Regions from separate parts of the Microbacterium sp. Clip185 genome, predicted to be linked through region 1. Evidence: riboswitches for the same ligand, from Rfam matches in the RefSeq annotation. Region 1 holds a riboswitch; the other holds the start of a gene.
The links. Region 1 has a riboswitch for thiamine pyrophosphate ahead of thiM (hydroxyethylthiazole kinase). Riboswitches for the same ligand answer to the same signal wherever they lie in the genome.
Positions count from the first base shown of each region.

Region 2: another riboswitch for thiamine pyrophosphate. It lies ahead of PQV94_RS01995 (ECF transporter S component); the one in region 1 lies ahead of thiM (hydroxyethylthiazole kinase).

Region 1 covers NZ_CP117996.1:1,239,220-1,253,794, forward strand. Annotated here, with positions in the region: gene PQV94_RS05870 (TetR/AcrR family transcriptional regulator) at 1-134, opposite strand, end outside; gene PQV94_RS05875 (FAD-dependent oxidoreductase) at 192-1,364, shown strand; gene PQV94_RS05880 (CPBP family intramembrane glutamic endopeptidase) at 1,370-2,053, opposite strand; gene PQV94_RS05885 (MFS transporter) at 2,082-3,386, opposite strand; gene PQV94_RS05890 (alpha/beta hydrolase) at 3,405-4,388, opposite strand; gene PQV94_RS05895 (alpha/beta hydrolase) at 4,385-5,443, opposite strand; gene PQV94_RS05900 (LacI family DNA-binding transcriptional regulator) at 5,514-6,518, shown strand; gene PQV94_RS05905 (hypothetical protein) at 6,515-6,676, opposite strand; gene PQV94_RS05910 (zinc-binding metallopeptidase family protein) at 6,804-7,799, opposite strand; gene erm (23S ribosomal RNA methyltransferase Erm) at 8,082-8,849, shown strand; gene PQV94_RS05920 (NAD(P)-dependent oxidoreductase) at 8,903-9,811, shown strand; gene PQV94_RS05925 (GNAT family N-acetyltransferase) at 9,808-10,251, shown strand; TPP riboswitch at 10,263-10,354, shown strand; gene thiM (hydroxyethylthiazole kinase) at 10,346-11,155, shown strand; gene thiE (thiamine phosphate synthase) at 11,152-11,799, shown strand; gene PQV94_RS05940 (bifunctional hydroxymethylpyrimidine kinase/phosphomethylpyrimidine kinase) at 11,796-13,274, shown strand; gene PQV94_RS05945 (2-isopropylmalate synthase) at 13,290-14,575, opposite strand, start outside.
Region 2 covers NZ_CP117996.1:389,119-403,693, forward strand. Annotated here, with positions in the region: gene PQV94_RS01980 (SLC13 family permease) at 1-1,085, shown strand, start outside; gene PQV94_RS01985 (PPOX class F420-dependent oxidoreductase) at 1,120-1,497, shown strand; gene PQV94_RS01990 (D-alanyl-D-alanine carboxypeptidase family protein) at 1,517-3,103, opposite strand; TPP riboswitch at 3,141-3,251, shown strand; gene PQV94_RS01995 (ECF transporter S component) at 3,244-3,882, shown strand; gene PQV94_RS02000 (ABC transporter ATP-binding protein) at 3,879-5,342, shown strand; gene PQV94_RS02005 (energy-coupling factor transporter transmembrane component T family protein) at 5,339-6,124, shown strand; gene PQV94_RS02010 (SDR family NAD(P)-dependent oxidoreductase) at 6,221-6,982, shown strand; gene PQV94_RS02015 (enoyl-CoA hydratase/isomerase family protein) at 6,979-7,749, shown strand; gene PQV94_RS02020 (SDR family oxidoreductase) at 7,772-8,614, shown strand; gene PQV94_RS02025 (DUF4407 domain-containing protein) at 8,670-10,139, shown strand; gene PQV94_RS02030 (AAA family ATPase) at 10,255-10,788, opposite strand; gene PQV94_RS02035 (Cof-type HAD-IIB family hydrolase) at 11,034-11,876, opposite strand; gene PQV94_RS02040 (glycoside hydrolase family 1 protein) at 11,994-13,412, opposite strand; gene PQV94_RS02045 (beta-glucoside-specific PTS transporter subunit IIABC) at 13,483-14,575, opposite strand, start outside.

The DNA of each region.
Region 1 (14,575 bases):
GCATCCTTCGCGATCGTCCGTACTGTCGTGCGTTCGAACCCATCGGATTCGAAGCGGGCCACAGCAGAACGAAGGATCGCCTCTCGGGAGCGCCGGCCCTTCGGCGTCGGAGCAGGACTGTTAGGGATAGCCATAGGTCTAATTTAGCAACGACTGTTGACTTTTAGTGACGGCGATGAGAATGTCAACGCATGTTGACATATCAAACGTCCGAACCGGTTGCCGTTCTGATTGTGGGCGCGGGGCCCGTTGGGCTCGCCGCTGCCGTGATGTTGCGGAGACGGGGCGTGAATGTACGCATCGTGGATGCCGCGCCGCACGGCGCGTCGACGTCACGAGCCGCCGTCATCCACGCGCGCACTCTCGAGGTCCTCTCCGAGATCGGCGTGGTGGGCCCCATCCTCGAAGAGGGGGTGGTCGTGCCCGACTTCACCGTGCGTGACGGCTCGCAGACACTCGCACGTCTCGACTTCCGTGGCCTGCACACCGACTACCCATTCACCCTCATGCTTCCGCAATCGCGCACCGAGGAACTACTCCGCGCCGAGCTGTCGCGGCTCGGCTGCGAGGCAGAGAGGGGGGTCGAGTTCGAGTCCTTCGCCGGCGTCGGGAGCGGCGCGAACGAGGTCGCCGTGCTGCGCCACCGCGACGGCACCCGCGAGAAGGTCACATCGCGTTTCGTCATCGGCGCGGATGGCAGTCATAGTCGTGTCCGGCAGGAGCGCGAGATCTCGTTCGATGGGTCGGAGTACGCCGCCTCCTTCGTGCTGGCCGACGTATCGATGACGTGGTCACTGGCGCCCGACGAGGTCCAGCTCTTTCTCGCGCGGCAGGGGCTGGTCGTCGTCGCGCCGCTTCCCGGCGGGCACCACCGCATCGTCGCGACCATGGACGATGCCCCGTCCGAGCCCAGCATTGCCGATGTTCAGCGGATCCTCGACGAGCGTGGTCCCGACGACGCGGTCGTTCGATCGGTGGCCTGGAGCTCGCGCTTTCGCGTCGCCCACCGACTGGCCGCCTCGTACCGCGACGGCCGCGTCTTCCTCGCCGGCGACGCTGCGCACGTCCACAGCCCGGCAGGCGGCCAGGGGATGAATCTCGGTATCCAGGACGCCGTCATGCTGGGGGGACTCCTCGCCGACGTGCTCTCGGGGGCGCGCGGGGAGGAGGCGCTCGACGACTACGAGCTGCTGCGTCGTCCCGCAGCGCAGCGCGTGATCACCTTTACCGACCGCATGACCCGTATGGCCACGCTTCGGGGCTCATCTCTTCGCGGGGTGCGCAACACCGTGATCCGGGTCTTGCTTCGTTCTCCCCGGCGTCGGGGTGTGCTCGCTCGGCGCATCGCCCAGCTGGAGGCTTGAGGGCTTCAGGCGAGCGAGCGCAGAAAGGCGGGCACGCCGAGGCCGAAAACGTCGAAGACCCAGTGGCCGATCATGAGTGCCCAGAGCGATACCCCTCGATAGCGCATGATGCCAAGGGCCGCGCCGGCGAGACCGGTTGCGATCACACGCACCACCGCTTCGCCTGGACTGGTTGCGGACAGCGGTGCGTGCTGCACACCGAACGCGAGGGCGATCACAGCGATCACCGTCCAGGGGCGCCATGCCGTGAGCAGCCTTTCCTGTGCCCACCCGCGGTAGAGAAGCTCCTCCGCGATCGCCACCGTGACGGGCATCACGAACAGCGACCAGAGCCCGACCCAGAGCGGCACGGAATCGGCCGACGAGCCGATCGGCGGGGGACCGCCGTACACCAGCGCGTTGCCGATGAGGGTGCCGCCGCCCAGGCTGAGGAAAAGGGCCAGCATCGTGACGGCCGCGAACGACAGATCCCGACCTGCGGCGAACGGACCGAGAAAGTTCCTGAGCGTCCTCCCGCTCCGGCGAACGAGGGTGACGACGAGCAGGATCGTCGCGAGGTCGACGGCGACGATGACGACATTGAGCAGGATTCCGGCGCCTGCAGGGAGTAGAAGGGATGCGGCAGCGGCTAAGAGTGCGCCTCGCGCGAGAAGCAGCGCGAGGACACTGAGGATCGCTCGGCGGCTCATGGGACTCTCTCCTGTGGGGCGGACCTGGTCAGCGAACGGAACGGATCGGGAGGACGGCGAGACCGCCCAGAACCGAGAATCCGATGGCGAGGGCGAAGAACGCGTCGTAACCGCCTCCGCCGGCAGCGAGGAGGGGAAGTGCGATCACCGGGACGACCAGCTGCGGCACCTGGTAGGACAGGGCGACGATGCCGAGGTCCTTGCCCGCCTCATCGAAGGAGGGCAGGACCTCGGTCATGAGAGCGACATCGACCGAGACGTACGCACCCTGGGCTGCGCCCACGATCGCGATCCCGATGAGGATCGATTCGACATCGCCAGCGAGCATCGTGACGAGCAGCCCGATCGCACTCAGCAGGCTCGCGATGGTCACGACCGCCTTGCGTCGTCCCGATCGATCCGAGATCCACCCGAACAGAACGGCAGTGATCACGTTCCCGATGGTGAAGACGACGAGCGCGAGCGCTTGTACGGGCGAGGCCGCCCTCGCAGGCACGTGCAGGCGATCGATGATGATGTACAGCAGGAACGTCGAGATGGCGGTGATCGACATCGTCACGAGGAACCGCGAGAGGAACGCCCAGAAGAAATCGGGATGCCGGCGCGGGCTCAACCAGTACGTCGAGAGGATGTCCCGGCCGCTGAGCGACGGGGCCGGTGTCGTGCGCACGATGTCGTCGAAGCGGAACACCATGACGGTGCTCAACACCACCCCGACCATGCCCGGAACGACGAACCAGGCCCACCTCTGGTCGTTCGGCAGCACGGCCATGACCTGTGCGCCCACAATGAGGCCGAGCCCGGTCGCCACGCCGGCGGCCGCGGCGATCCGCGCCCGGATGCGTCGCGGGATCTGGTCGGCCAGTAGCGCGTGGATGACCATGTTGGTCGCCCCGAAGCCCGTCTGAACGATCAGCCAGCCGACCAGTGTTCCTACGAAGCTGTCGCTGAGCGCGAGGATCACGATCCCCGTCGTCGCGACGACGGCTCCGCCGACCAGCCACGGTCGTCGCATGCCGAAGCGGGACATCGTTCGATCGGAGAGTCGTCCGAATAGGGGAGTGATGACGATGATGACGATCCCGCCGGCGCCGGCGATGATCGACAGGTTCGTCGCCTTCGTCGCGTCGTCGAGGAACGCCAGAGCCTTCGGGATGGAGGCACCGCCGATCGTGCCGAGCGCGATCGTCACCCCGAACCACGCCACGACGAACAAGGACAGGAATCCGCGAGGCTGAGGACTTCCGGCGATCTCGTCCCGCGCGGCACCGTTCGGCGCGATGGTCGGCTCGGCGGCTTGCGCAGTCGGAGGCAGGTTTCTGGGAGGGAACATCGTCGTACCTCGGGTTTCTCAGGCGGCGGGGTGTGCGCGATGGCGGTATGCGAGCCGGGCGGCTGCGGCCGATCGCCGCTGCCAGGTGCGTGCCGGTGCGAAGGTCGCGGTCAGGCCGGGGGAGCCGTGCACGTGTCCCGCGCCGACACAGACGACGGTCGGCACCCCGGCATCGCGCAGGCGCTCGCCGTAGGCGAGGCCGGCGTCTCGAAGCGGGTCGAGTTCGGCGACCTGGACGAAGGTGGGCGGAAGTCCGGAGAGGTCGTCGGCGAGGAGCGGCTGGGCATACGCGTTCGAGCCGTTGTCGTCGAGATAGAGGGCGGGCAGCTCCTGGTATCCGTCCATCCCGAATCCGTGGGCGAACTGGACGGCGGAGGGCCCGAATGCCGTCAAGGCGACGGCGGGGACTTCGAGCGATTGATGGATGAGGGTGATATCGCCTCGGTCCCGCAGACGAAGCGCCGCGCTCGCGGCGATGGCCGCGCCCGCGGACGCCCCCGCGATCCCGATCCGGCCGGCATCCACCCCGAACCGGCGAGGCTGTTCGCACAAGAGGTCGATCACGGCGATGGCATCGTCGACGGCGGCGGGGTATCGGTGCTCCGGAGCGAGGCGATAGTCCACCGAGATCACCTGGATGCGAACGCTGCGGGCACGTGCCGTCAGCAGTCTGTCGTTGATGATCTCGTGAATGGAACCGGAGATGAAGCCGCCTCCGTGCAGGAAGACCTCGGTCGGGGCCGGAGTGGCCAAGCCGTCGGGGAGGTAGCGACGGATGGTGAGAGATCCTGCTCGCGTGCGGACGATGTCGTTACGGATCCCGACGCCCGTTGCGCGGGGAGCACAGAACTCACGAGCGACCGCGTCGGAGAGTCGTCGCTCCGCGGCGCGTCGCGCTGCGACATCCGCGCTGGTCAGGTCGGGGAGCGCGGAAGACAGCTGGGTGATGCGGGCGGCCCACGCGAGGATGGCGGGCGAGACGGTGACCGGAGCCTCGGTCATGGCGCCGTCGCCGGAGGTTCTGCGTAATCGACGGCGTCATCGTGAAGGGAACGCAGCGTCGCGACGACCTGTCGGTGCGCGTCGTCAGCCGCCGGGTTGAGACGGCGGTGACCGGCCGAACCGTGATCCTGTCCGAGATATCTGACGCAGGTGACGGGCACTCCCGACGCCGCGAGCACGCGCGCATACGCTTCACCGTCACCGCGCAGGACGTCGCGCTCCGCGGTCAGGATCAGTGCAGGGGGCAGCCCCGAGTGGTCCCGCGCTCGAAGCGGCGACGCGTAAGGCTGAGGTGCTGCCCTGCTGACGCTGTCTGCGCCAAGGTAGTCACGCACGATCGGTCGGAGCATGCGGCGCACTACGGCACCGGGCATCAGTGGCGAGATCGCTCGTGCGTCCAGATGGCGGCCGGTCAGATCCAGGGCGGGAACCTCGAGCAGTTGCAGGCGAAGCGGGTGACCGCCGCGGTCGCGGTTCATCAGCGTGACCGCAGCGGCGAGGTTCCCTCCTGCCGATGCGCCTCCGAGGGCTATGCGACCCGCGTCTCCGCCGATCTCCGGCGCATGGGCGATCGCCCATTCGAAGACGCTCCAGCACTGCTCCGGTTGAGCGGGGTAGGTGACCTCGGGTGCGAGGGAGTACTCACCCGCGACCACGATTACCCTGGCCTCCGCGGCCCGCACGCGGCACATCGTGTCGAGACCCGACCAGTCGATTCCGCCCATCGTGAACGAGCCGCCGAAGAAGTACACGAGGACGGGCAGTCGCACCGGCGAGGAGGAGTCGAGCGGCTCCGCAGTCGGCCAGTAGACGCGCAGACGAGCCTCCGGGTAGCCGCTGACAGGCAGGATGTGCTCCTGAGTCGCAACCTGAGGGGCGGCGACTCCCGTTGCCTCTGTCGCTGCCGCATCCATTCGCTGTGCGTAAGACCGCCGCTGCACAGGGTCCTTAGGAAACCCGTGCCGCCACGAGTCGCCCATGACGGGCCTCGCGACTTCCTCGACCCGACGCGCAGCTGCTGCGACGAAGGGATCGCCCTTCCGGGTGTTCTTCATCGTGGAGTCCTTCCGTCAACTCCACTCTCTATAATCAAAACACTTCGATACAAGTGTTTGGATAATGCAAATGGCCAAGAGCTCAGAACGCGGTCGTGTGACGATCTACGAGGTGGCGCGTGCCGCGGGGGTGAGCATCTCAACGGTCTCGCTCGCCATCAATCGTCCGCACAAAGTGAACGCTCTCACGCGGCAGACTGTGATCGACACGGCAGTTCGCCTCGGCTATCGCGGGCAGGCGCACATCCCGGCGGGCAAGCGGATCGCGGTCGCGGCTCCCTTCTCGACCTATCCGTCGTACTACCTGCGGCTCACGGGGATGCTGACGTACTCGTCATCTGCAGATGTCGACATTGTCGTGCACGACCTCCCGTCAACGGCGGGATCCGCGGCGCCCGTCCTGGACGCTCTGCCGGTCAAGGCGGGCATCGACGGCATCATTGTGATGGGCGCGCCGTTGTCGCGCGAAGCCACGCGCACGGCATCGTTGCCGGGGCCTCCCGTCGTCCTCGTCGACGTGCCAGACAGCAGCGGTCTGCATCCCGACATTCCCGTCGTCCTCATCGACGACCGCCGGGGCGGCGAGCTGATCGGACGGCACCTCGCGGATCGTGGGCACCGTCGTGTGGCCTTCGTGCACGAGCCGCAGCGGTCCACGGAGTATCTGTCCGCTGGCATGCTGCGGGCGGAAGGGCTTTCCCGCCACATCGAGGTCGTTCCCTGCGAGGCTGCCGACCTCACTGCCCTCGCCGTGCAACTCGACAGCGCCCTCGCGGACCCACGCGTCACCGCCATCGTCGCCAATCACGACCAGCTCGCGGCAGAGATCCACGCCGTGCTGGCGGAGCGTGGCCCACATTCGATCGCTCTGGCGGGCTACGACGGCAGCGCCACCTCCGAGCTTCTCGGCATCACATCCGTCTGGCAGCCCTTCGAGGAATCTGGGCGGGCGGCCATGCGTCTGATTCTCGATCTGGCCAGCGGAGAGCATGCCAACCTCGGCTCGCTCGTTCTCACACCCAGGCTCATGGTCCGAGCCAGCACGGTGCCGGCGGCGACGTCGCCGCACGACTAGCGGCGCTGGGACCGCTGCGATCGGATTGCGACGACCAGGAAGGCCGCCGCAATGGCCGTGAATGCGCCCGTCATCACCCACTGCTGGCCGATTCCGCTTGCGGCGGCGCCCAGAGCGAACAGTGCGCCGGCGATGTAATACAGAACAGTTCTCGTCATGGGGCCACAGTGACCGACCGAAGAGCTTCGATACCAACTTCGTCACCGCGGTTCACGCAGTCCCGGTGGAGCGACCGATCTCTCAACGACGTCCCTCAGCCGCCGGAGGAGTCCTGAACCGCCGGCCTTATGCTCCGTGCTCTCGTCGCAGTGATGCGACGAAGTCGAGCTTCTCCAACACGGGGTCCGGCAGGAGGAACGGGTAGAGGTCGCTCTTGCCCATCGAGCGGTTGATCATGTTGAGCCCGGTGGCCAGCGGCATCCAGACCTCCGTCACGACATCGCGGAACGTCGCGAATGCATCGACTCCCGCGAACGTGGCCAGCCCGTACTGGTCGGCGGTCTCGAGCGTGTCGGTGATGTGCAGGAAGTGGGCCCACGTCTCGGCGAAGTCCTCGTAGGGGTGCATGGTCGAGTACGTCGAGATGTAGCGGGCCTGCCATCCTGCCGGCGGCCCCTCGGAGTAGTGGCGGTCGATCTCGGCCTGGTAGTCGGCGCGCTCGTCGCCGAACAGCGTGCGCGCCTCGGCGACGCGGTCGGTGTTCTCCACGAGCAGCCACTCGACGTAGTGCCCGACCTCGTGACGGAAGTGACCGAGCATGGTCCGGTAGGGCTCACCCAGCTGCTTCTGCACCTTCACCCGGTACGCGTCGTCGCTCTCGGCCAGATCGATCGTGATGACGCCCGCATCATGGCCAATGACGACGTTCTCCTGCACGCTCGAGAGCAGATCGAAGCACAGTCCCTTTTCGGGGTCCTCAGCCTTCCCGACCACGGCGAAGCCGAGCCGGTCGAGCTCGAAGAGCAGCCACCTCTTGGCGCGTTCGGCGACGGGATACTGCGAAAGTCCCTCGAGGTCGGCGTCGTTGGGGCGCACGCGGGTGAGGTCGCACGCAGAGCACTCACCGCCCTCGACTGCGGCCAGCCACGTGCAGCCGGACAGGCCCAGGTTTCGGCACACGTGCCACACGACCCCTGACGGATCCACGTATCGGCCCGTGCTATCGACGGGAACGATCTCGCCCTCAGCGCGGGAGAAGCCGAGCGGAGTGCCGCACGACGTGCAGACGGAGTTCTCGAAGTACAGGGCGTTCCCGCACACGCGGCATCGGAAGGCTCTCACCCGGCAAGCGTGGCAGAACGGACCGATCGGCGGTGCGGGCTTGCGATCCATCCGGATGCGGTCCTCCCCGTCGCACTGGTCACCTAGACTCGGGCGCATGGGAACGTTGAACGCAGCGCCGATGACGGCGTTCGTCTACTCGATCCGCGACCGCCGCGCCTGACGGCGCGTCGCTGATCTTCGCGTGATCGCGCCGTCTTCCGGGATGTCCTCGCACCCCGGCAGCGCGTCCTTCTTCGTACCCGCTCACCGGGGTGCTCCGAATCTTCCTTTGGAGCGCTCATGCGTACCCGTTCCGTTCACGGCGGCCGCCACGAACTCGGCCAGAACTTCCTCGTCCACACACCCACCATCGACCGCATCGTCACGCTCGTCGCCGCATCCGAGGGGCCGATCCTCGAGATCGGGGCGGGCGGTGGCGCGCTGACCGCGGGTCTTACCCGTCTCGGCCGGCCGCTCACCGCGATCGACATCGACGAGCGCCGCGTCGCGACACTGCGACGGTCTCATCCCACGGTGCGCGTCGAGCACGCCGACGTCCTGCGCCATCCGCTCGACGCGCCCGTCGTCGTGGGAAACGTGCCGTTCCACCTCACCACGCCGATCATGCGGAGACTTCTGCGGCGGCCTTGCTGGCAGCATTCGGTCCTGCTGACCCAGTGGGAAGTCGCCCGCAAACGCGCCGGCGTCGGCGGCGGCACCCTCCTCACTGCGCAGTCGGCGCCGTGGTTCACCTTCGCCCTGCACGGGCGGGTGCCGGTGCGAGCGTTTCGACCCATGCCGTCCGTGGACGGCGGCATTCTGTCGATCACCCGCCGCCCTGCGCCGCTCGTCTCGGTCGCGGACCGGCGCGCTTACGAGCGGTTCGTCGGCGATGTGTTCACCGCCCGAGGGCGGGGCATGACGGCGATCCTCGCGACGGTCACTCGCATGTCGACCCCCGCCGCGCGAGGTCGACTGGATGCGGTGGGCATCGCCCACGGCGCGCTGCCCCGTGACCTGAGTGCGCACCAGTGGGCGCGGTTGTGGCGGGCGTGTGCCGACGCGTGACGGCGCCCACTCGCAGCCCGAGCGGGCAGGATGGATACGCGGGAGGGACAGGAATGAGCGCACGCACGGTCGGGTTCATCGGCCTCGGCATCATGGGAGTGCCCATGGCGTCGAATCTCGTCGACGTGGGGTTCGACGTCGTCGTCTGGGCACGCTCGGCGCCGCCGCGAGACGAGCTCGTCGCGCGTGGCGCGCGGGCCGCTGAGAGCGTCGCGGGAGTCTTCGCCGCGGCCGAGACCGTCATCCTGATGCTGCGCGACGAGCCGGCGGTCGATGCCGTGCTCGCACGCGGCACGGATGACTTCGCCCGGCTCGTGGCAGAGCGGACAGTGGTCCAGATGGGGACCTTCACGACCGCCTTCTCACAGGAGCTGACCGCCGATGTCGCCGCGGCGGGCGGCCGGTACGTCGAGGCGCCCGTCTCGGGATCGCGGGGCCCCGCGATCGAGGGAACGCTCGTGGGCATGCTCGCGGGGGAGCCCGAGGTGCTCGATCATGTCGAGCCCGTGGTCGCAGCGATGTGCGCGCAGACGTTCCGGTGCGGAGACATTCCCAAGGCGCTGACGATGAAGCTCGCGGTGAACACGTATCTGATCACGATGGTGACCGGACTCGCCGAGACGATCCACTTCGCCGAACGTGCGGGCGCCGACCTGGGCGTGCTCCGAGAGGTGCTCGCGGCGGGTCCCATGGCATCGGCGGTGTCGCGCGGCAAGGCGCAGAAGCTCGCTGCCGGCGACCTGTCCGCGCAGGCGGCGATCGCCGATGTGCTCAAGAACGCCAGGCTCGCCGAAGACGCTGCGCGAGCCGTCGGTTCCGCGCATCCGTTGATCACGGCGAGCAGACGACTCTACGAGGAGGCCGTCGACGCGGGATGGGGGGATGTGGACATGATCGGCGTCATCGAGGCGCTCGCCGCGCGAAGCGCGCGAACGGACGAGACGACGAAGGAGCGATCATGACTGTCCTCATCCGCCCGGCCGCCGCATCCGATCATCCGCGCCTCGTGGAGGTGTGGCGGTCCGCGGTCGAAGCCACGCATGACTTCCTGACCTCGGCCGAGGTCGACCTCTACGAGCAGCAGCTGCGTGAGTACCTTCCGCAGATGCCGGTGCTCTGGGTCGCGGTCGATGACGACACCGCCATCGGTTTCCTCGGCTCCGGCGACGGCGTCATCGAGATGCTGTTCGTCGACCCGACCCGGCACGGGCGAGGGATCGGGCGGGCGCTCGTGGCGCGCGTCGCAGGGGGAGCGGCCCCGCTTCGCGTCGATGTGAACGAGGAGAACGCGGGCGCCCAGCGCTTCTATGCGGCGCTCGGGTTCATCGAGGTCGGACGCTCCGCGCTCGACGGCGAGGGGCAGCCGCATCCGATCCTCCATCTCGAGCGCCCGCTCGGCTAACCTGAACCCACACATACGACACGGGGTGCCCTGCGGGGCTGAGATCACACCCGTCGAACCTGATCTCGTCAGTACGAGCGGAGGGATGTCGCACATGACGCGCGCGCCAGAGAACCTGATCGAATCCACCATCCGGGCCTGGGAGGCGGTGCGGGAGCACGGCCCGCTCGTGCAGTGCCTGACCAACGCGGTGGTCACGGGCTTCACCGCCAACGTCCTCCTCGCCCTCGGGGCGGCTCCGGCGATGGTCGACATCCCGGAGGAGGCGGGACCGTTCGCGCGCATCGCCTCGGGGGTCCTGGTCAATCTCGGCACGCCCGGCGCCGAGCAGCGCGAGGCGATGCGCGAGGCCGTGGGGGCCGCGCAGGACGCGGGCACTCCCTGGGTGCTCGACCCCGTGGCGATCGGCGTGCTGCCGGTGCGCACCGCGCTCGCCGCCGAGCTCGTCGCGGCGGCGCCGAGCGTCGTGCGCGGCAACGCATCCGAGATCATCGCCCTCGACGGCTCGGGCGCCGGCGGCCGGGGAGTCGACGCGACGGAGGGCGTGGAGGATGCGGTCGCCGCCGCCCGGCGCATCGCGCAGACGACCGGTGCGATCGTCGCCGTCTCCGGCGCTGTGGACATGATCACGGACGGTACCCGCGAGGTGCGTCTCGGCAACGGCGATGCGCTGCTGACCCGCGTCACCGGAGGCGGATGCGCTCTCGGTGCCGTCGTGGCCGCGTTCGCGGGCGTCGAGGAGGATCGCTTCGCGGCGGTGGTCGCCGCGGTCACGGTCTACAACGTCGCGGCCGAGCTCGCCGCGGCGCGTGCCACCGGCCCGGGCAGCTTCGCCGTGGCGTTCCTCGACGCGCTCGCCGGACTCGACGCCGAGACGCTGCGGACTCGGGCGGTGATCGCGTGAACGCGGACCTCTCGCTGTACCTCGTGACGGATGCGGGCATCGCCGCGGCGGCGGGCCACGACATCGTCGACGTGGTACGCCAGGCGACGGCGAACGGCGTCACGACGGTCCAGCTGCGCGAGAAGGACGCCTCCGCACGTCGCTTCCTCGACACAGTCGCGAGGGTGTCGGCCGTGCTGCCCGACGGTGTCGCGCTGCTCGTCAACGACCGCGTGGACGTCTTCCTCGCCGCTCGTCAGGCGGGCGCGCGCGTATCGGGAGTGCATGTGGGGCAGAGCGATCTTCCGCCGGACGCAGTGCGCGCACTGATCGGTGATGACGCGATCGTCGGCCTCAGCGCCGCTACGCCGGAGCAGCTGGCGGCCGCATCCGACAGCGGTGTCGTCGACTACGTCGGCATCGGTGCGCTCCACGCGACCGCCACGAAGCGCGATGCGCCGCCACCGTTGGGCCACGAGTCGTTTGCGCGACTGGTCGCGGCGAGCGCGCTGCCCGCCGTGGCGATCGGCGGTGTCACCGCCACCGACCTGGGCCCGCTGCGGCGAGCGGGTGCGGCGGGCGCGGCCGTCGTGTCGGCGATCTGCGGTGCGAGCGACCCCGCAGAAGCGGTCCGTATGCTGCGCGCGGCATGGGATGCGGCATGAGCGCCGGGCGCGGCATCCCGCGGGTGCTGAGCATCGCCGGAACCGACCCCACGGGAGGCGCCGGCATCCAGGCGGATCTCAAGAGCATCGCCGCGAACGGCGGTTACGGCATGGCCGTCGTCACCGCCCTCGTCGCGCAGAACACGCACGGAGTGCGTTCGGTGCACGTGCCGCCCGTCGCGTTCCTCGCCGAGCAGCTCGACGCCGTCTCCGACGATGTGCGGATCGATGCGGTGAAGATCGGCATGCTCGCCACCGTCGAAGTGATCGAGACGGTCGCGGCCTGGCTCGGCCGCATCCGCCCGCCGGTCGTCGTACTGGACCCGGTGATGGTCGCGACGAGCGGCGATCGTCTGCTGGACGCGGATGCCGAGGACGCCCTCCGGCGGCTGCTACCGCACGTCGATCTCGTGACCCCGAATGTGCCCGAGCTCGCGATCCTCGCGGGCGCACCCGAGGCTTCGGCGTGGACCGACGTGCTCGCGCAGGCGAGTGTCGTGGCTCGTGCGAACGGCGTGCGCGTGCTCGCCAAGGGCGGTCACCTGTCGGGGGAGCGGCTGCCGGACGCGCTCGTGGAGATCATCGACGGTCGCGTCTCCGTCACCGAGTTCGCCGGTACCCGCATCCGCACCCGGAACACGCACGGCACGGGCTGCTCGCTCTCATCGGCGGTGGCGACCCGCGCGGCGGCCACCGGCGAGTGGGCGCAGGCGACGGCGGAGTCGAAGAGGTGGCTCGCCGAGAGCATCCGTCACGGCGCTGAGCTCCAGGTCGGCTCGGGCGACGGTCCGATCAGCCACTTCGCCGGGCTCTGGGAACGCGGCGGTCTCGACACCCGGCCGACCGCGCACGAGGTCGAGGCCGGGTGGTGGGAGCACATCGCCGGCATCCGTGCGGAGATCGACGACCTGCCGTTCGTGCGGGGGCTGGGCGACGGCACGCTCGGGAGGAGCGCGTTCCTCGGCTATCTCGCTCAGGATGCGCTGTACCTCGGCGAGTACGCCCGCGTCCTCGCCGACGCCGCTCGCCTCGCGCCGGACTCCGCGGAGCGTGCGTTCTGGGCCGGAAGCGCCCAGAACGCGATCCTCGGCGAGCTGCAACTGCACGAGCACTGGCTCGCGGGCGAGCCCGGGTGCGGTGAGCATCCTGATGCGGTCACGACGGCCTACCTCGATCACCTGCTGGCGACATCGGCCCGCGGCGACTACCGCGTGCTCATCGCGGCGCTCCTGCCCTGCTACTGGATCTACCAGGACGTCGGCGAGCGACTGCACGCCCTCTCGCACGAGGAGCATCCGTATCGGTCCTGGCTCGACACCTACGCCGACCCGGTCTTCGCTCAGTCCACCCGCCGCGCGATCGACATCGTCGCCCGGTCGGCGGCGACGGCGGATGCGGCGACCCGAGCCGCGATGCACGACGCGTTCCTGGTGTCCTCCCGTCACGAGCTCGCCTTCTTCGCCGCGGTCAGATGACGCCCCGCGACCCGGTCAGAGCACTGCGGCGGTGACGCGTCGGTGAGCCGACACCCGGTCCGCGGCGCGGGCCACCGCCTGCAGGGTGGCCGCGAGCGTGGAGCGGTCGCGGCCCGCGACCCACGCCGGACCGTCCGCGTCTCGGTACTCGATGAGCGTGACCGCTTCGGCATCCGCGCCCGTGGTCAGCGAGCTCTGGTGGAGAGAGAGGATCGCGAGGTCGATCCCGCAGCCGGCCAGCGCGCACACGGCCGCCTCGACCGGCCCGAGGCCCGCGTGCGTGGAACGCTGCACCTGGTCGTCGACGCGCACGATGACCTCGGTGGTGGCGTTCCCCTCGTCGATGTGTACCGCCTCGAGCCCGATGCTCGAGTGCTGCGGGTCGCTCATGTAGACCTCGGTGAACAGTGACCAGATCGCATCGGCCGTCACCTCCTCGCCCGTGGTGTCGGTGTGCCGCTGAACGTGCCGGGAGAAGTCGATCTGAAGTCGTCGGGGCAGCACGATGCCGTACTCGGTCTCCAGCAGGTAGGCGATGCCGCCCTTGCCGGACTGAGAGTTGACGCGGATGACCGCGTCGTAGCTGCGTCCGATGTCCGCGGGATCGATAGGCAGGTAGGGCACTCGCCAGGCGATCTCCCGCTGATCGCGCCCCTCGGCTGCAGCTCTAGCGCGGTGTTCCGCGAAGCCCTTCTTGATCGCATCCTGGTGCGTGCCGCTGAACGCGGTGTGCACGAGGTCGCCGACATAGGGATGGCGCGGATGCACGTCGATGCGGTTGCAGTACTCGACCGTGCGGCGGATGTCGTCGATGTCGGAGAAGTCGATCATGGGGTCGATGCCCTGCGCGTGAAGATTCAGGGCGAGGGTTGCGATGTCCACGTTTCCCGTGCGCTCGCCGTTGCCGAAGATGCACCCTTCGACGCGCTGAGCGCCGGCCAGGACCGCCAACTCGGCGCAGGCGATGCCGGTGCCGCGATCGTTGTGCGGGTGCACCGAGAGGATCACCCCGTCGCGGTGGGCGAGGTGCGTGTGCATGAACTCGATCTGATCGGCGTAGACGTTGGGGGTCGCGATCTCGACGGTGGCGGGGAGATTCAAGATGACGGGGCGCTCCGGGCTCGCCTGCCACAGCTTGGTGATCGCGTCGCACACCTCGATGACGTAGTCGGGCTCCGTGAGATTGAACACCTCGGGCGAGAACTCGAAGCGGACATTCGGCAGGTGGCCCGCGAGCTCCCATACGTCTCTGCCGCCGGCGAGAATGAGATCGCGCAGCTCGTCACGGTCCTTCTCGAGCA
Region 2 (14,575 bases), 850 kb from region 1:
CTCGCTGGCTCGGGGGCCTGATCGTCGCGCGCGCCGGTCATCGCCGTAGCCCGGTCATCGCCGCGCTCGGTGCCCTCGTCGCGGTGCTGACCGCCTTTCTCAGCATCAACGGCGCTGTGGCCGCCCTGGTGCCCGTCGCCGCAGTGATCGCCCGGCGCGCCCGCATCCCCGCGTCGAAGGTCATGATCCCGCTGGCCTTCCTCGCATCCGCGGCGTCGCTGCTCACGCTCACCGGGACGCCCGTGAACGTCGTGGTCTCGGAGCTCGCCGAGGCGGAGACCGGTCGCGGATTCGGCTTCGCGGAGTTCGCGCTCGTCGGCCTGCCGCTGCTGGGCGGCGCCCTTGCGGTCATCATCCTGTTCGGCGACCGTCTGCTGCCCGCCCGACCGGATGCCCTCCCGGACCCCGTGCCCGGTCCTCGTGAGGCGGAGACGCTGTCGCTGGTGCCCGAGACCGTGCGCACGGGCGCCGTGCGGACCGTGCGCACCGGGATGCGGCGCGGGGCCCGGCGCACACTCGTCATCACCGGCATCATGGTTGTCCTTCTGGCGACCGGACTCACGCCGCCCGCGGTGGCGGGCCTGGTGGCGGCCGGTGCCCTCGTGCTCACCCGCGTCGTCACGCTTCCCGCCCTGTATCAGGACATCTCGTGGACGACGCTCGTGCTCATCGCCGGCATGATCCCGCTCTCGGCAGCCTTCTTGCAGACGGGCGCGGCGGAGGTCGTGGCCGACGGCGTCCTCCGCGTCGTGGGCTCGGCCGATCCGCATCTCGCCCTGCTCGCCGTCTGCGTGGTCACCGTCGTTCTCGGCCAGTTCATCTCGAACGTCGCGACGGTACTGATCGTCGCGCCCGTCGCCACGGCGATCGCGGTGAACCTCGGGGTCAGCCCCATCACCTTCCTCATGGCGCTGACCGTCGCGGGCGCCGCATCCTTCCTGACGCCCGTCGCGACCCCGGCCAACCTCATGGTCCTGGCCCCCGGCGGATACCGCTTCGGCGACTACTGGCGCCTCGGGCTCCCGCTCGCCCTGCTGTTCCTCGCCGCAGCCGTGCTGTACGTGCCGCTCATCTGGCGGTTCTGAGCCGACGCCTATCCGGCTCTGGCAGGCTGATGCGGTGATCACCGATGCCGCGCGCGCGTTCCTGTCCGAGTACCACCTCGCCACGCTGTCCACGCTGGACCGGCAGGGCCGCATCCACTCGGTGCCGGTCGGCATCACCTACGAGGACGGCATCGTGCGGGTGATCGGCTCCCGCGGCACGCAGAAGTTCCTCAACGTCGAGCGCACGGGCCGGGCGAGCGTCAACACCGTCGACGGTCGCCGCTGGCTCAGCTTCGAGGGTCCGGCGCGCGTCGTCGAGGATACGGATTCGGTGGCCCATGCGGTCGAGCTCTACACCCGCCGCTACCGCGAGCCCCGCCCGAACCCCGACCGCGTCGCGCTGGAGATCACGGTCGAGCGCGTGCTCGGCTCCCCCGACTTCCGCGTCTGAGCCCCCTCGGCCGGATCGTTCAGACGAGGCCGAACAGCTCGAGCGGGTGGGTCAGACGCCACCAGGGGCTCGGTCCGTCCAGTTCGCCGTCGAGAACGACGTCCACCGTCGACTGGTCCTTCGGGCCGGTCGCGACGAGCGAGCCGACGACGTCGCCCTGCTCGCTCGCGTCGCCGAGATCGAACGAGGTCGCCACGGTCGCGGCGGAGCCGTTCCACAGCACCACGTCGGCGTCGGCCGCGGTCACGATCGGGACCGTCGCGCCCCACTTCGTCTCGACCTGACCGACGGTCGTGCCGGCCGCGACGGAAGGCTTGAGCTGCAGCTCCTGCTCGACCTGGGCGAACAGTGCGCGCGTGGCCGCATCCCGCGTCTCGACGTCGGGCTGTCCGAGCGTCGCGGCGTAGATGCGCACAGTGGTGTCGCCGATTGTGACATCCTTCGCGGCGAGCAGGTTGTAGGAGTCGAGGGTACCGGTCTTGAGGCCGACGACGCCGGGGTCCGCGAGCAGTTTGTTCGTGTTCTCGACGAGACCGGCGCCGGGAAGCTCGACGGAGGGTGTACGCACGATCTCGGCGATGACGGGGTCGGCCAGCGCGCGCTTGGCGACCTCGAGCAGCGCCTCGGGGGTGGCCGCGTTCTCCGCCTCGATGCCGGCGGGGCCCGCGATCGTGATGCCCGAGACGCCGTGGGCGGCGAGCCAGTCGTTGGCTGCTCGCGCGTACACCGCGTTGTTGGGCCAGATGGTGTCGGCGAGGCGATCGGCGTAGTTGTTCGCGGAACCCATGAGCATGCCCTGCAGCATCTGGTACTCGGTCAACGTTCCGCCCACCGGAACGTTGAGAGCCGACTCGCCGTTGCGGCGATACGACCAGTAGCTGCTCTCATCGGCCGCGCTGAACGCGAACTCCTGGCCCTGTTCGCCTGGGGCGAGGGGCAGCTGGTCGAGCACGACCATCGCCGTCACGACCTTGGTGATGCTGGCGATCGAACGCGCGTCGGCGCTCGACGCGATGGGCGAGCCGACGCCGTCGACGACGACGGCGGCACTGCCCGCGCCGGGCCATGCCCCGACAGCCGCCGCCGAGGGAGTGGCCTCGACCGCGGACGCCTGCACCGTGGGGGCGACGGCGTGCAGCGGCCACAGCAGCGTCGTGCCGCAGTACGCCGCGATCACGGCGACGATCAGCGCGATCGGAACGAGGACGCCGGGACGCCATGGGGTGCGGCGGGGTGCGCGGGCGAGCAGGTCCGCGGCGACGGGGGTGAACGACGCCGCGCCGGCGGCCTCGAGCTGGGGGACCGCACGGGACGCGTGGGTGACGGTCGTCTCATCGACCCAGCTCAGCGCCGTGGTCGCCGGCGGCACGACGACCGGCACGGATGCGGCCGCATCCTGCGCTGGGGACGGGGTGGCGCCATCGGTCGTGTCGTCGAAGCTCGCGGCGGCGATGAGCGCGGGCGTGGATGCGGCATCCGCCGGCACGGAAGGCACCTCGATCTCGAGGTCGTCGGGCGGCAGCGGCGCCTCGTCGACGTGCGGCTCGTCGCGGCCGCCGCGGCGCAGCGAACGCCGAGTGGGCGGGGTCGGGCCAGTCACGGTCACCCGCCTACGGTAGCGCGAGCTGCGGGTCTATACTCGGCACGTCAACCACGGGAGTCCGGTGAGCCGGGCTGAGAGGAAGCGGATCCACGCTTCGACCGTCGAACCTGATCCGGATCATGCCGGCGCAGGAAGGAGCATCAATGCACACGTCCACGTCCACATCCGCTCGTTCATCCCTCGCCTCCCGGTGGCGGTGGCGAGTGGTCGACATCGTCGTCGCCAGCGTGATCGGTGTCGCGGCGGGTGTCATCTTCTGGGTCTGGGGCCAGGCCTGGACGCCGCTGAGCACGGCGCTCGCGTTCCTGCCGGGGCTCGAGGGTGTGCTCGCCGGGGGCTGGCTGTTCGCGGGTGTGCTCACGGGGCTCATCATCCGCAAGCCGGGTGCCGCGCTGTACGGCGAGATCGTCGCCGCCGTCGTCTCCATGGCGCTCGGCACGCAGTGGGGCTTCACGACCTTCATCTGGGGTGTCGTGCAGGGCGTGGGCGCCGAGCTCGGCTTCGCGCTGTTCGCCTACGCCAACTACCGGCTCTGGGTCGCTCTCGTCTCGGGTGCGCTCACGGGGCTGGCCGTGGCGCTGCTCGACACCAACTTCTCCTCTATCGCCGCGTACGACATCGGTCCCCGTGCGATCTACTTCGTCTCGGCGATCGTCTCGGGCGTCCTCATCGCGGGCCTCGTCTCGTGGCTCATCGCCCGGGCGCTCGCCGCGACGGGGGCTCTCGACCGGTTCGCCTCCGGACGTCAGGCGCGCATCGTCGAAGCCGCCGACGCGGCGTGACGCACGGCGCGCGGGTCGTCGCCCGCGGGTGGGGGTGGCGGCACGCGGGCCGCAGGCGCTGGGCCGTCGCCGACATCGACCTCACGATCGAGCCCGGTGAGCGGGTGCTGCTGCTGGGAGCGAGCGGTGCGGGCAAGTCGACGCTGCTGCGCGCCTTCGCCGGGGTGCTGGGCGGCGACGAGGACGGCGAGGCCACGGGGGAGCTGACCGTCGACGGCCAGCTCCCCGCATCCGTCCGCGGTGTCGCCGGCATGGTGCTGCAGGATCCCGACGCGCAGGTGATCCTCGCCCGCGTCGGCGACGACGTCGCGTTCGGCTGCGAGAACCTGGGGGTTCCCGCCGACGAGATCTGGTCGCGGGTCGGTGAAGCCCTGGAGGCGGTGGGTCTGTCGGTGCCGCTCGACCACCCCACGTCTGCACTGTCGGGCGGGCAGAAGCAGCGGCTCGCGCTCGCCGGTGCACTGGCCATGCGTCCGAAGCTCCTGCTGCTCGACGAGCCCACGGCCAATCTCGATCCCGACGGCGCGGTGCAGGTGCGGGATGCGGTCGCCGCCGTCGCCGCCCGCACCGGGGCGACGCTCGTGGTCGTCGAGCACCGTGTCGACCTGTGGGCCGAGCTCGTCGACCGTGTCGTCGTGCTCGCTCCCGACGGCGGGGTACTTGCGGACGGTGTCCCCGCCGACGTCTTCGCCGCGGCCTCGGATGCCCTGACCGATGCCGGCGTGTGGGTGCCCGGGGTGCCGGTGCAGATCAGCCCGCGTCCGCGCACCGGCGCGGCATCGTCGCTCGTGGTCGGCACGGGCCTCGCCGTCGGACGCCGGCGGGCGGCCCGTCGTGAGGCGCTCGCCGCCGCATCCGGGATCGACGTGCAGCTGAGCGCGGGTCGGGCGCTCGCGATCACGGGAGCCAACGGCGCCGGCAAGTCCACGCTCGCGCTCACCCTGGCGGGGCTGCTGCCGCCGATCGGCGGTCAGGTGCGAGCGGCGGATGCGTTGGCCGCCGGCATAGGACCCGATCCGTCCCGATGGCGCGCCGCGCAGTTGCTCACCCGCATCGGCACCGTCTTCCAGGAACCCGAGCACCAGCTGCTCACCGCGCGCGTGCGCGACGAGCTCGCCGTCGGTCCTCGCGCGCTGGGGCTGTCCGAAGCGGAGGTGGCCGCGCGGATCGATCCGCTGCTCGAACGCCTGCGCCTGGGACGCCTCGCTGAGGTGAACCCCTTCACGCTCTCCGGCGGGGAGAAGCGTCGGTTGACGGTTGCGGCCGTGCTCGCGACCGCGCCCCGCGTCATCCTGCTCGACGAGCCGACCTACGGCCAGGACGCGCGCACCTGGCGGGAGCTCGCGGAGCTGATCGACGAGCTGCGTGCCGACGGCACCGCGATCGGCTTCGTCTCGCACGATCCCTCCCTCGTCGCGCAGCTCGCCGACGACGAGCTGCGGCTGGGGCGGGCCTCATGAGCCTGTTCGCGATCGACGCCTCGGCGAGCCCGCTGGGCCGGATCAACCCGGTCGCCAAACTCGCCGCGACCCTCGTCGTCTCGGTCACCCTGCTGCTCTCGATCGACCCGGTCTCGGCAGCCGTCACACTCGCGGCCACCCTCGTGCTGCTGGCGTTCTCGCGGCTGCGGGCGCGCGAGGTGTGGCTGCGCGTGTGGCCGATCGCGGTCGCCGCGCTCATCGGCGGTGCCGCCACCGTGCTGTACGGCCGGCCTTCCGGCGCGGTGTTCTTCGAGTGGGGGCTCGTGCGCGTCAGTGAGGGCTCGCTCTCCCTCGCGGCCGCCATCGTGCTGCGTGTGCTGGCGATCGCACTGCCGTCCGTCGTCCTGTTCATCACGACCGACCCCACCGACCTCGCCGACGGTCTCGCCCAGCTGCTGCGTCTTCCCGCCCGCTTCGTGCTCGGTGCACTCGCCGGCCTGCGCCTGGTGGGCCTGCTGGTCGACGACTGGCGTGAGCTCGCCCTGGCCCGGCGTGCACGAGGGGTGGCCGATCGCGGCCGCATCCGCCGCTTCCTCGGTCAGGCGTTCGCCCTCTTCGTGCTCTCCATCCGCCGCGGCACGAAGCTCGCGACGGCCATGGAGGCCCGCGGCTTCGGGTCCGACGCACCGCGCACGTGGGCCCGGCCGTCGCGGCTGGGCTGGCGCGACGCGGTGCTGCTCGCCCTCGCCGCGGTGATCGCCGCCGCATCCGTGACCGCGGCGGTGCTCGCCGGCACCTGGACCCTCGTCTTCGCCCTCTGACCCGGGGCGGCGCTCCGGGTGCCCGCTGAGGGGCGTGACGATGGGACCGGGTGCCGCGTAAGGTGGAACCCGATACCGACGTACGAAGGAGAACGTATGGATGTCGCGGGCGCATCCGCGCTGATCACGGGCGGCGCGAGCGGACTCGGCTGGGCCACGGCTCAGCGACTCGCCGCCGAGGGGGCGCACGTCGTCCTCGTCGACCTGCCGTCCTCGGCGGGCGCGGAACGCGCGGCCGAGCTGGGCGGCACGTTCGCTGCGGCCGATGTCACGAGTCCCGAGCAGATCGCGGATGCGGTCGCCGCCGCATCCGCCGTCGCGCCCCTTCGCGTGGTCGTCAACTGCGCGGGCATCGCGCCGCCGGCCAAGGTTCTCGATCGAGAGGGCGTCCCGACGCCTCTCGCCGACTTCGAGAAGCTCGTGCGCGTGAACCTCGTCGGCACCTACAACGTCATCGCCCAGTCGTCGGCCGCGATCGCCCGCACCGAACCGACCGCGGGCGGTGATCGGGGCGTCATCGTGAACACGGCGTCGGTCGCCGCGTTCGACGGGCAGATCGGGCAGCCGGCGTACTCCGCGTCCAAGGGCGGCGTGCACGCCATGACCCTGCCGATCGCCCGCGAACTCGCCCGCCACGCGATCCGGGTCGTCACGATCGCGCCGGGCATCATGGAGACGCCGATGCTCGCGGGTCTGCCGCAGCCGGCGCAGGACTCGCTCGGTCAGCAGGTGCCCTACCCCGCCCGCCTCGGACGGCCCGACGAGTATGCGGGTCTCGTGGCCGAGATCGTGCGCAACGGCTACCTCAACGGCGAGACGATCCGTCTCGACGGCGCGATTCGGATGGCTCCGCGATGAGCGCCGACTCGATTCGGGTGGAGATCGCCGACGGTATCGCCCGCGTGACGCTGAATCGTCCCGATCGCCTGAACGCGATGGACTTCGCCATGGGCGAGCGCTGGCGGGACGTCGCCCGGCAGGTCACCGCCGATCCCGCGGTCGGCGCCGTGCTCCTGGATGCGGCCGGCCCCGCCTTCTGCGCCGGCGGCGACGTGATCTCCATGGCGACCTCCGGCGCCGCGGGCAGCGATGTCACAGCCGCAGCCCACGTGATCCACGAGGGCATCCGTGCCTTCACCGAGTCCCACGTGCCCGTCGTCGCCGCCGTTCAGGGGGCGGTCGCCGGCGGCGGACTGGGGCTCATGCTCACGGCGGACTACATCGTCGCGACCGAGGGGGCGAAGTTCGTCAGCCGGTACGCGAACATCGGCCTCACGCCCGATCTCGGCGTCTCGACCCTGCTGGCCGCCGCCGTCGGCCCGCGCCGCGCGCTGCAGCTGCTCCTCCAGGACCGCACGCTCTCGGCGGTCGAGGCGCTCGAATGGGGACTGGTCGCGGAGGTGGTCGCCGACCCCGCATCCCGTGCTCTCGAGATCGCCCGCTTCTGGCTCGACGGTGCGACGGGCGCGTTCGGCCAGGCCAAGCGGCTCGTCCGCTCCGGCGCCGACCGCTCCTTCGCCGAGAACCTCGACGACGAGGCGCGCACGATCGGCGCCGCCTTCGACACCCCCGAGGCGAAGGCCCGCATCCAGGCGTTCGCCGCCGCATCCGCCCGCCGCGGGTGAATCCGACGCACCAAGGAGACCCATGACCGAGCAGAAGCCGCTCGCCGGCAAGACCATCCTCATGTCGGGCGGCAGCCGCGGCATCGGCCTCGCGATCGCGCTGCGCGCGGCCCGCGACGGCGCGAACATCGCCCTGCTCGCCAAGACCGACACCCCGCATCCGAAACTCGAGGGCACCGTGCACACCGCCGCGGCGGCGATCGAGGAGGCAGGCGGGCATGCGCTGCCTCTCGTCGGCGACGTGCGCAACGAGGACGACATCACGCAGGCGGTGCTGACCGCCCACGGCGAGTTCGGCGGCATCGACATCGTCCTCAACAACGCGTCGGTCATCGATCTGTCAGGCTCTCTCGAGCTCACGACGAAGAAGTACGACCTCATGCAGGATGTCAACGTGCGCGGCACGTTCCTGCTCTCCCGCGCCGCGGTGCCGATGCTGAAGGATGCGGAGAACCCGCACATCCTGTCGCTGTCGCCGCCGCTGAACCTCTCGCCCCGCTGGCTCGGAGCCCACACCGGCTACACGCTCGCGAAGTACGGGATGACGATGGCGACCCTCGGCATGGCCGCGGAGTTCGCGGATGCGGGCATCGCCGCCAACACGCTGTGGCCGCGGACGACGATCGCGACCGCCGCCGTGCAGTTCTCGCTGGGTGGCGAGCGGATGATGGCCGTCAGTCGCACGCCCGAGATCTATGCGGATGCGGCGTACGAGGTGATCACGCGGCCCGCACGTCAGTACACGGGCCAGACGCTCATCGTCGAAGACGTGCTCGCCGATGCGGGCGTCACCGACCTCTCCGGCTACGCCGCCGTGCCCGGCACCCCCGACTCGGCGATGTTCCCCGACATCTTCCTCGACTGAGCGCGCTCGGGCGGCTCGCACCTGTCACACAGGCAGGGCCTCCTACCCTTGCGCAGTGTCATTCTCCGCGCATCGACCCGGCCGCTTCGGCTCCGACGGCCGCATCGACCTCGAGTCGCAGCCCGAAGAGGAGGCGTTGTACCTGAGCGACGTCCGCCCCTCCGACGACGTCGCGACCGGTCCGACCGAGGTGATCGACCCGATCGACGAGCCCGAGGCTGAGGCCTCCGTTCCTGACCCCGCGCCTCCCGTGGTGCGCGAGCGACGGAGCCCTCGCCGCCGTCCTCGTCAGCCGCTCTCGCGCACCCTCGCGGTGCTGGGCGGCGCCGAAGGCGAGGTGCTCGATGACGTTCCGAGCGAGACGCCGCGCTTCGTGCAGATGTTCTTCGTGCTGGTCGGCACCGCGCTCGTCTCCGCTCTCTCGATGGGGTTCGCACTCGTCACCGGTGTGCAGATCGCCGTCTGGGCCGCTGTGCCGCTCGCGATCATCTGGGCTCTCATCATCTTCAACCTCGATCGCTTCCTCACCTCCACGATGCGCTCGACCCGCAACGTGTGGCGCCTGCTCGGTCTCGCGTTCCCGCGCGTCATCATGGCCGCACTCATCGGCATCGTGGTCGCCGAGCCGCTCGTGCTGCAGGTGTTCCACAACGACATCGCGCGAGAGGTCAACTCGACCAACGTCGTGCAGGCGCAGTCCGACCAGGATGCGGTCGCCAACGGTCCCGAGAAGCAGGCGCTGGATGCCGCATCCGCCTCGCTCGCAGCCCTCCAGAACCAGGCGGCGACCGGCATCGTCGCGGGAACCTCCTCGACCTCGGCCGAGTCCGTGGCGGCGCAGGCGAACGTCGACCAGCTCACCCAGCAGCTCGCCGCGCAGCAGGGCGTGATCGATCAGGCCCGCGCGCTGTACCAGTGCGAGCTCACCGGCGAGGGAGCGGGCACCGTCCCCGGCTGCACCGGCGTGCAAGGATCGGGGACGAGCTCGGACGCCGCCCGGGCGCAGCTCACGCAGGCGCAGTCCGCGTACGACGCCCTCGCCACGCAGCTCAGCCAGGCGCAGGCGGCCCTCACCGCGGCCAACGCGGCCGGGACGGATGCGGCCGCCGCATCCGCCGACCAGAACAAGAAGCAGGCCGAGGACCAGCTGCCCGCCGCGCAGGCGCAGTACGACGCAGCGCTCGCCGCGTACAACGAGCGCGCCGCATCCATCGCCGGAGGCAACGCGCAGGCGGTCGGGCTGCTCAGCCAGATCAGCGCGCTGGAACGGCTGTCCGAGCGCGAGCCCACTCTTGCCTGGGCGCACTGGCTCATCGCGGCGCTGTTCTTCATGATCGAGCTGCTGCCGGTGCTCGTGAAGGTGCTGACGAGCTTCGGCGACCCTTCGATCTACGAGAAGGCCGATGCCCTCCGCCGGCAGGTGTCGCTCGATCGGGTCACCGCGAAGACGTGGCACGAGCGTGCGGCGATCGTCACCGCGCCCGCACCGCCCGCATCCGGCCCTCCCGCCGCCGCGGCGCCGTAGCGCGGAATCCTTCCTCCAACCCGCGAGACTGCATTTCGATCACGAGATCACTGTCATTACCCGTGAATTCGTGCTCGAAATGCAGTCTCGCGCCGGGAGGCTCGGCGGATGCCGGCTACGCAGGATCCCAACGGAGGACGGCATCGAGCAGGTCCGCCGTCGGGTGCACGCCGTCGAGCCGGAGGACCGGTTTGCCGAGCGCGGCGAGCCACGCTTCGTGGGTCGCTCGGCTCCGCCCGTCGAACGTCGGATCGTCGTAGCTCTGCGCCCAGTCCCGGAACACTTCCCAGGCCGGGTCATCGAGGGGGCGGCCCTCCCGCCGGCGCCGCTCGCGGGCCTCGAGCCGCCGCATCCGCTCCGTGGGATCCAGCGTGACGAACACGACGGCATCGCACTCCGCGGCGATGCCGTCGCCCCAGCCCATCATCGATCCGGAGAGCACCCATGCCGGACGCGGCACGAAGATCGCTCGCATGAGCGCCACCCGATCGGCATCCGCGCGCTTCTCGGTGAACGGCGGGTCGGTGGGTAGCCAGAAGTAGTCGTCGGCGTCCGCGTGCGGCACGCTCCATGCCGAGGCGAGGGCCGCGCCGAGCGTCGTGGTGCCGCTGCCGCTCGCTCCCAGGATGTGGATCCGTGCGCGTCGCATGAACCCATCCTCGCAACGCGCGCCGCACCCGTCACCCCGACCCGTGAGTTCGGCCGGGGCAGGATGCGGGCCGGGACAGGATGCAGTGGCGTGCCTCATCCGTCCGGGGGGCGACCGGTCGCCGCGCGCGTGCCGCCACACTTCTGCGCAGATGCGCCAGTCAATGACAGCTGCATCTGCGCAGAAGTGGCGCATCTGCGCAACTGCGACGCAACTCGGGCACGGAGGAGAGGGAGCCCCCGGGGTCAGATGAGGCCGTGGCGGACGAAGGCGTTGTGCACGCCGTCGTCGAGCACCGCGGTCGTGACCTCGTCGGCCAGGTCCTTCAGCTCCTGCGCCGCGTTGCCCATAGCGATGCCGGTGCCGCACACCTGGAACATCTCCACGTCGTTCCAGCTGTCGCCGATGCCGATCGCGTCGGCGGCATCGATTCCGAGGTGGTCGAGCACGGCGGTGATCGCCGAGCCCTTCGTGACGCCCTGCATGCCGATCTCGCCGTTGGTGCCACCCGGAAGCGGGATGCTGCCCGGCACGACGTGGAAGCGATCGCCGAGTTCGGACTGCGCGCGCGAGACCGCATCCGTCGAGTCGCTGAGGAAGACCGCCTTGGCGACGCGGGTGCGGTCCACAGTGGCCAGATCGCGGAAGCGGGGTCGACCCTGCGGCGCCGTCTGCGGCTCGTCGCCGGCGAGCTGAGCGCGCAACGACGAGAGCATCGCGACGACCGCGGCCTGCACCTCGGCCGAGGCATACACGGCCTCGTCCGTCTGGAGGAAATAGTGGATGCCGTGCGAGTCGAAGAATCGCTCCAACCGGTCGACCGCATCCGCCGGCATGGGATCGGCGACGATCTCCTCCTCGCCTGCAACGGCGTACGCACCGCCGTTGGTGATCGCCCCGTCGAAGCCGATCTCCCGCACGGCGGGATGGATGTCGCCGGCCGAGCGGCCCGTGCTGAGGTACACGAGCGCGCCGCGCTCGCGGGCGGTGCGGATCGCCGCCACCGTGGAGGGCGCGATCGTGGTGCCGTGATCGAGGATCGTGCCGTCGACGTCGAGGAATGCGATGCGGGGAGGGGTCACGATGATCCATTCTCCCCGCTCCCGCCTGGGAGGCGCGTCGGGGTGAGTCGGGCAGGACGGCACAGGCGTGTGCCCACGAGACGTTCCGCGGGGAACGGTCGTGGGCACACGCGCGGCGTGGTCTCAGCGGGTGAGGCTGGCGCCGTTCGTACGGATGACCTCGGCGTACCAGCCGAACGACTTCTTCTCGAAGCGCTCGAGCGTGCCGGTGCCGTCGTCGTTGCGGTCGACGTAGATGAATCCGTACCGCTTGCTCAGCTGGGCGGTGGAGGCGCTGACGATGTCGATGCAGCCCCACGAGGTGTAGCCCAGCACGTTCACGCCGTCGGTGATGGCTTCGCCGACCTGCACGAGGTGATCGTTGAGGTAGGCGATGCGGTAGTCGTCGATGACGGTCTTGACGCCGTCGACCTCCACCAGCTCGTCCCTGGCGCCCAGGCCGTTCTCGACGATGAACAGCGGCTTCTGCCAGCGGTCCCAGAACTGGTTGAGCACGAGACGCAGACCCACCGGATCGATCTGCCAGCCCCACTCGCTCGCCTCGAGCGTGGGATTGGGCACGCCGCCCATGATGTTGCCCTCACCGGTGACCTTCTTGGCGGGGTCGGCAGTCTGAGCGACCGACATGTAGTAGCTGAACGAGACGAAGTCGACCGTGTTCGTCAGGTCCTCGCGGTCCTGATCGGTGATCTCGAGCTCGATGCCCTTCTCGCGGAGAGTGCGCAGGAAGTAGCCGGGGTACGCACCGCGCGTGTGCACGTCGCCGTAGACGAGGTTGGAGTGGTCGAAGTCCATGACGGCGAGGGCATCGGCGGGCGACGGCGTCAGCGGGTACACGGGCATCGACAGCACCATGCAGCCGATCTGCGCGTTCGGGGCGACCTCGCGGGCGATGCGCGTGGCGCGAGCGGATGCGACCAGCTCGTGGTGCATGGCCTGGTACAGCTGCGCGTCGCTCAGCTGCTCCTTCGGGGTGTTGATGCCGCCCGACATGAACGGGGCGTGCAGCAGCGAGTTGATCTCGTTGAAGGTCAGCCAGTACTTCACACGCGAGCCGTAGCGCTCGAACAGCGTGCGGGCGTAGTTCTCGTAGAAGCCGATGAGGCGGCGGTCGGTCCAGCCGTCGTAGGTCTCGGCCAGGTGCAGCGGCGTCTCGTAGTGCGAGATCGTCACGAGCGGCTCGATGCCGTGCTTCTCGAGCTCGTCGAGCACGCGGTCGTAGAACGCGAGGCCTTCCTCGTTCGGCTCGGTCTCGTCGCCCTTCGGGAAGATGCGGCTCCAGGCGATCGAGAAACGGTAGACCCCGAAGCCCATCTTGGCGAACAGGGCGATGTCCTCCGCGTAGCGGTGGTAGAAGTCGACGGCCTCGAGCTTGAGGTTGTCGGCCGTGGGCTCGGCCGTGCGCGGGCCGACGATGCCGCGGGGCATGACGTCCTGGACCGACAGGCCCTTGCCGCCCTGATCGTAGGCGCCCTCGACCTGGTTGGCGGCGGTGGCGCCGCCCCAGAGGAAGCCCTGGGGGAACGGGGTGGTGGTGCTCATGGTTCTCTTCCGTTTCGTATCTCGGATGCGGCGTGCGGGCGGGAGCCTCGGCCCCCGCCCGCACGGGGTGTCACTTGGCGGCGACGACCTGCTCGACGGCGACGGCGAAGAACAGCGGCTCACCGTGTGCGATCGGACCGGATGCGGGCGAGCCGACAGCCGGGTACAGGTCGGCGTTGGTGACGATGACGGGGGTCGTCAGGTCGTAACCGGCCGCGGCGATCGCCTCGAGGTCGAACTCGACGAGCAGGTCGCCCTTGCTCACCTGCTGTCCGCTGGTGACCTTGAGGCTGAAGTGCTCGCCCGCGAGCTTGACGGTGTCGATACCGATGTGGATCAGCACCTCCGCGCCGTCCGCGTGACGCAGGCCGATGGCGTGACCGGTCGGGAACGCGGCGACCACGGTCGCATCGAACGGGGCGTAGAGCGCGCCGCTGCGAGGGATGATGGCGACGCCCTGGCCGAGCGAACCGTCGGCGAAGGCCGCATCCGGCGTCTCGGACAGCGGGACCACGGTGCCGTCCACCGGGCTGAAGACCTCGAGGTCGGTGCTCTCCGCGGGGGCGACGGCGTCCTCGGCCGGCTCCTTGAAGCCCACGATCACCGTGAGCAGGAAGGGAACGATGATGGCGGCACCGAGGCCGAGGGCGAGGAAGACCATGTTGCCGTTGCCGAGCAGGGCGGGGATCGCCAGGCCCGACGGCACCACGAACGCGGTCGAGAAGACGCCGCCGAGCGAGATGATCGCGCCGCCGATCGCGCCGCCGACGATACCGAAGGCGAACGGGCGCTTGAGGGGCAGGTTCACACCGTAGATGGCGGGCTCGGTGATGCCGGCGAGGAAGCCCGAGAGCGTCGCCGGGGCGGCGAGCGACTTCAGGTTCTTGTTGCGAGCGCGCAGCCACACGCCGGCCACCGCGGCTGCCTGCGCGAGGACGGCCGCGAAGACGGGGGCCACGAGGAACAGCTGACCGTTGTTCTGCAGTTCGAGCTGGAACAGCGGCACGAGGCCCCAGTGCAGACCGAAGATCACGAACACCTGCCACAGGCCGCCCATGACGGCGCCACCCAGCCACGGCACGGTCTCGAAGACCCAGCCGATGCCCGAGCCGACCCAGCCGCTGATGATGGCGGAGATCGGGCCGATGACGACGAAGACGAGG